2 regions of the Pseudoalteromonas ruthenica genome follow, and region 1 is predicted to be linked to the other one. Evidence: predicted binding sites of a transcription regulator. Region 1 holds the regulator's gene; the other holds the start of a gene.

Evidence for each region. Region 1 encodes LexA, which represses DNA repair genes until DNA is damaged. Its sites were predicted from a motif close to TACTGTATNNNNATACAGTA; they were not measured.
Region 2: uvrD (DNA helicase II) is a predicted target of LexA. The motif match lies at 1,381-1,400, and genes of this name have one in related genera.

Annotation. Positions count from the first base shown of each region.
Region 1 is NZ_CP023396.1:3,015,371-3,018,584, forward strand. It holds gene coxB (cytochrome c oxidase subunit II) at 1-1,000, opposite strand, end outside; gene lexA (transcriptional repressor LexA) at 1,319-1,936, opposite strand; gene PRUTH_RS14220 (HNH endonuclease family protein) at 2,156-2,905, shown strand; gene PRUTH_RS14225 (SpoIIAA family protein) at 2,971-3,214, shown strand, end outside.
Region 2 is NZ_CP023396.1:48,803-52,016, reverse strand. It holds gene xerC (tyrosine recombinase XerC) at 1-212, shown strand, start outside; gene PRUTH_RS00250 (HAD-IA family hydrolase) at 215-907, shown strand; gene PRUTH_RS00245 (GNAT family N-acetyltransferase) at 885-1,322, shown strand; gene uvrD (DNA helicase II) at 1,465-3,214, shown strand, end outside.

The sequences.
Region 1 (3,214 bases):
CCTGCATCGCAGTCCCTGGCTTACCGTGCACCACAATATCGATATGGTCGTTAATATCGCCGGTGGCTATTGGACTGCCTTTAATGGCGGGGAAGACTCCAGGTAAACCGAGCCCCGTAGGCTGATGACAAGCTGCACAGCGCGTGATGTACACTTGCTCGCCCGATGCCATTAGCTCATCTTCAGAGAGGATTTGTTCTAGCAGCTCAGCATCGGCCTGCGCCTGAGCTTGCTTCGCTTGTTTCTGCTCTGCCAGCCAAGCGTCAAACTCTTCAGGGGGTTTTGCTTCTACGACCACCGGCATAAAGCCGTGGTCTTTACCGCATAACTCGGCGCACTGGCCGCGATACGTACCCGGTTCGTTTACGCGTGTCCAAGCTTCGTTGATAAACCCAGGGTTAGCGTCTTTCTTTACTGCAAAATCGGGCACCCACCAAGAGTGAATGACGTCATCTGAGGTCATTAAGAAACGTACTTTTTGATTAGTGGGAATGACCAAGGGTTTATCTACTTCGAGGAGGTAATTGTCGCCCTTATTTTGCGCATTTTTGATTTGCTCTTGAGGCGTTGACAGCAGTGAGTAGAAGCCCACATCGTGGCCCATATACTCGTAGTGCCATTTCCATTGTGAACCAGTCACCTTAATGGTGATATCGGCCTTTGTTGTATCCTCCATAGCAATCAGGGTTTTGGTGGCCGGAACAGCCATGGCTATGAGAATAACAAATGGAATCGCTGTCCAAAGTATTTCTACTTTGGTGCTTTCATGAAAGGTAGCGGGGGTGACCCCTTTTGACTTGCGGTGTTTGAGCAGCGCCCAAAACATCACCGCGAAAACAACCACACCAATCACACAGCATATAATAAATATGGTCATGTGTAGTTGGTAAACATTTTCGCTAATGTCAGTTACCCCTTGGCGCAAGTTGTACTTGCTATTCGCGGACACCAATTGAGGGAATAACAGACATAGCAACATGAGGGAGCTCAGCTTCTTCATGTGTACCATCTCCTTATTGTTGCGCAATGCAAGGAAGAGGCGGTTACAGCTTAATACCCAATCTTCGTTATTATTATGCTTTTACCAGTCGACAACTTTGACCCTAAATAAACTGTTGAAAAACCGACCAGCAAAGCCTGTAATATAACCAATTAGTCAAAGATTGAGCTAATAGCAAGTTAATACACTACTTTTGTTTACGTTTTATTAATAAATTAACAGGAATATTCAAGCTGTTAGAAAGCACTGTGGCTAAGGAGGGAACATGGGGAAAGCCCCTAATAACAGACCTATTAGAGGCAAAATAAGTAAATTTAATTACATCCAGTCGGCGTTTCGGATCACACCTACAGCTAAGCCTTCAATATTAAAGGATTCGTTCTCTAAATCGACTTCAATGGGTGTGAATTCTTCATTCTCTGCATGCAGCAGAACCTTACGCCCAGCTTTTTCTAAACGCTTCACGGTGACATCTTCATCAACCCGCGCGACCACCACTTGGCCGTTTTCAGCCACCTGAGTGCGATGTACCGCTAATAAGTCGCCATCCATAATGCCGATGTCTTTCATACTCATGCCATTTACGCGCAGCAAATAATCTGCAGCAGGCTTGAACAGTAGTGGGTCTATCTGGCAGTGACTCTCTATATGCTGTTGTGCAAGAATGGGCTCGCCCGCAGCAACACGGCCAATTAAAGGCAGGCCCAATTGTTCGGGTTCTTCTTCCTCGACCAATTGAATACCTCGACTCGCGCCAGGCTTCATTTTGATTACGCCTTTCTTAGCCAACGCCTTAAGATGTTCTTCTGCGGCGTTAGCACTGCGAAACCCCAGTGTTTGTGCAATTTCTGCACGCGTCGGCGGCATGCCGGTATCTTTAATAAAGACTTTAATCAGCTCAAGAATTTGCGATTGGCGTTTAGTTAATGGGCGCATACAACTGGGTTTCCATACAGTACATTTAACTGTGAGTATATACAGTTAAATGAAAATCGCAAATAAAATCAGGGAATTTGCTGACCATTGCAACCTTAATTAATGCAACTTCGCTTTTGTTCATATGCAACCTCATCTCATACTCATAAAGTGATAGGTGACGAATGCGCGACAATGCTTTAAAGTAGCGCTGTTTTAGTCATGTTATTAAGCAGTTAGATGACTCGCCAAGGTGTATTTTCAGCGTTCCTTATACTTATTTCGGCACTGACGATAGGTGCGTGCAAAGCCGATACGGTCAAGATGTCGCGCAGCGGCCTTTGTCACCCTGAAGATTCGGCTCATTATCAACGCACTCAATCTTTTACCCCCTATGCGAACTTAGAAAGCTGTCTAGCAGACGGTGGACGTTTACCAAAGAACCACACTAAACAAACATCAGGAAATAGTTATCATCGGGATAACTGGCCACATTGGTTAGACACCGATCACGACTGCCAAGACGCCCGTGCTGAAGTGCTGATTGCCCAATCACACAGTGATGTAAGCTACACCACTCAAGCGCGCTGCACCGTCACCAGCGGCCAGTGGCATGACCCTTATTCGGGACAGATACTACGCAATGACGATGATTTAGATATAGACCATATTGTTCCGCTTAAATTTGCCTATGAACACGGTGCTGCCACCTGGAGTCGTTCGCAAAAGGCACAATTTGCCAACGATATGGAGAATTTGCTTGCTGTTGATAATGGCCTAAATCGTAGCAAAGGCGCAAAAGGCCCTTGGCAATGGTTGCCGCCGCATCAAGATTACCGCTGTCAGTACATTCAGCGCTTTAATTACATCATGAGCAAATATGACCTTCGCTACTCGCAAAACGAAAAAGACCAAGTTCAGAGTTTGCTGCAAAGCTGCGTAGGTGAAACTTTAAACCTCAGCGCACTACCTACAACCTTGCACCAATAACCAACCGCTTGTAAGTAAATATTCTATATTGATAGAGCATCCAATGAACTCGTTGGCGAGGATATATGCTCAATATCACTATAAACGAAACACACAATACCGCTCTACTCGAACCACAAGGCCAGCTGACAGCAGAAGACTTTGCAGCAGCCGTGCGTATTATCGACCCTTATATTGAACAGCATGCAAAGCTACATGCTCTCATTATTGCTACTGAACACTTTCCGGGGTGGGACTCATTTGCCGCGTTACTCTCTCATCTGCAATTTGTGCGCGACCATCATCAAAAGGTGAATAAAGTAGCCATTG
Region 2 (3,214 bases), 300 kb from region 1:
TCAAACAAGGGATTAGTGCCCAGGTACATCCACACAAACTACGCCACTCTTTTGCTTCGCATGTACTTGAGTCCAGTGGTGATTTGCGCGCGGTGCAAGAGTTGCTTGGACACAGCAGCTTGTCCGCCACTCAGGTTTATACCCATTTGGACTTTCAACACCTTGCCAAGGTGTATGATAATACCCACCCTAGAGCCAAAAAACAGAAGTAACTATGATTCGATTCAATCGCGCCTTAGAGCAAGCCAAAGTGCTCAGTTTTGATTTGGATGACACGCTGTATAACAATCATCCGGTTATTAAGGCTGCACTGCAGGCGCAACATGATTACTTACAAACATTGCCGCAATGGCGCGAGCAAGAAGCTGATTTTTGGCAATACTGTCGCGAGCAGGCGTTAATGCAGCAGCCAGCATTAGCGCATGATGTTACCGCCCTACGTAAGCAGGCACTTACTCACGCCATGAAGCACATGGGCGTTGACAACAGCCATGCTGAACATGCCTATCGGGCGTTTGCCGAGGCCCGCAGTAACATTGTTGTTGCCGACAGTGTGCTGGCATTACTGGACACTTTGCGCCAACGCTTTCGCCTGATAGCCATCACCAACGGCAATGTCGATGTCACCCGCTTTAACCTTCATGGCCAGTTTGATGCCGTATTTATGGCCGGCCCAGACGGTCGTGCTAAACCTTATAGCGACCTTTACCACAAAGCAGCGCAGGCAATGGCAGTCATACCGCAGCAAATAATCCATATCGGCGATAGCTTAGACACCGATGTACAAGGCGCTAATAATGCTGGTTGCAAGAGTGTATGGCTCAATAACCAAGCGACTAGTTACCACTACAAGGGGCTAGCGGATATGGAGATTAGCGATATCCATGAGCTTGAGATTCTCACTTAAACCCGTTAGTTTGTCCGAGTGTTTAACAGCTCAGCGTCGTATTCCAGAGCTTGCCACTGGGGCCAGCCTAGCTCGCTATGAGCGAAAGATCGCAGCAGCCCCCTTTCTTGCCTTGGTGGCCTATCAACAACATCATATTATCGGTTTTAAACTGGGCTTTGCGTTGTCACCACAATGTTTTTATAGCTGGCTTGGCGGTGTGGTGCCCAGTTATCGCTCTCAAGGGGTAGCCAGGGCGCTGCTGCAATATCAAGAGCGCTGGGCCAAAGCCCATGGCTATCAAGAAATTCAAGTTAAGAGCATGCTGTGCTTTAGCGCTATGCGTGCCATGTTGGCGAAATATCAGTACCTACAACTCACTGCTAACAGCCAAATTGATGCCGATACTAAGATTGTATTTAGCAAGCCGCTATAAAGCCATCAAGTGCCAGTGTCGGGCCTGCAACACCATAGCGAATGATAAAGAGACAGCGCACTGGTTATAAAAACAGTATTCTATTTAGCCAAGCTGGAACTCTTGTTATACTGGTGGCAATTATGACAGGTGGAACGCGGCGATGGATGTATCTGAATTACTTGATGGCTTAAACGACAAGCAACGCGAGGCGGTAGCAGCGCCGTTGCAAAATATGCTGGTATTAGCAGGAGCTGGCTCGGGCAAAACCCGGGTCTTGGTGCACCGCATCGCTTGGCTTACTCAAGTTGAAGGAGCCTCGCCTTTTAGCATCTTCGCCGTAACCTTTACCAACAAAGCCGCAAAAGAGATGCGTGCTCGTGTCGAGCAGACCATTCAAGGCTCCGTTGGCGGCATGTGGGTAGGCACATTCCACGGCTTGGCACACCGTATTTTGCGCGCCCATCACCGCGAAGCCAAGCTACCTGAGTCTTTTCAAATTCTTGATAGCGATGATCAACAGCGAATGATCCGCCGCTTACTCAAGGCCATGAATATTGATGAGAAGAAGTGGCCAGCCAAACACCTTGCGTGGTATATCAGCGCCAAAAAAGATGAGGGCCTGCGCCCGGGTGACATTCAAGCCTATGATGTCAACGAGCAGCTATTGCTGCGCGTCTATTCAGCTTACCAAGAGGCTTGCGATCGCGCCGGACTGGTCGATTTTGCAGAAATACTGTTGCGCTGCTACGAGGTACTGCAGCAAAACCCCACTCTGCTGCGCCATTATCAACAGCGCTTTGCGCATATTCTGGTGGACGAGTTTCAAGATACCAATACCATTCAATACCGCTGGCTTGCACTGATCGCAGGCGACACCAACAGCATGATGATTGTCGGTGATGATGATCAAAGTATCTATGGCTGGCGTGGTGCCCGTATCGAGAATATCAAACGCTTCTTGGACGACTTCGACGCCGATACCATTCGTCTTGAACAAAATTACCGCTCGACTGCCACCATTTTGAAAGCGGCGAACTCTCTGATTGAGAATAACGCAGAACGCATGGGTAAAAATTTGTGGACCGACGGCAATCAAGGCGAGCCTATTTCCATCTATGCTGCTTTTAACGAGCTAGATGAAGCGCGCTTTATTGTTGGCAAAATAAAAACCTGGATGGATGCAGGCAATGCGCTAACCGATACCGCAATTCTTTACCGTAACAATGCACAATCTCGAGTCTTAGAGGAAGCCTTGTTACAAGAGGGGTTAAAGTACCGTATTTATGGCGGCATGCGCTTCTTCGAGCGCCAAGAAATCAAAGATGCATTATGTTATTTGCGCCTGGTCAGTAACCGTCAAGATGATGCCGCCTTTGAGCGTGTGATCAACACCCCAACTCGAGGCATTGGCGATAAGACGCTCAGTCATATTCGTGACTGTGCCCGAGCCGAGTCGCTGCCGTTATGGTATGCCGCCAAGGCTATCTTAGAGCAGAAACATTTGTCTGGTCGCGCCGCCACGGCAGTTAATCGCTTTATTGAGTTGGTTGAGGGGGTGGAGCAGCGTATTGCTGAGTTGACCCTCGCAGAGCAGGCAAAATACACCATAGAGAATACCGGTTTGATGGCCATGTATCAGGCCGAAAAAGGCGAAAAAGGCCGTGCTCGCGTGGAAAACTTAGAAGAGCTTATTAACGCTTGCGAGCAGTATGAATTACCCGTTGATGAAGAGTTTTCCTCACCACTGCAAGGCTTTTTAGCCTATACCTCTTTAGAGGCCGGAGAGGGTCAAGCCGAAGAGCACGAAGACGCAGTGCAAATGATGACTCTGCACTCTGCCAAAGGCTTAGAGTTTCCACTGGTATTTATGGTCGGTGTAGAGGAAGGCATGTTCCCATCACAACAAAGCC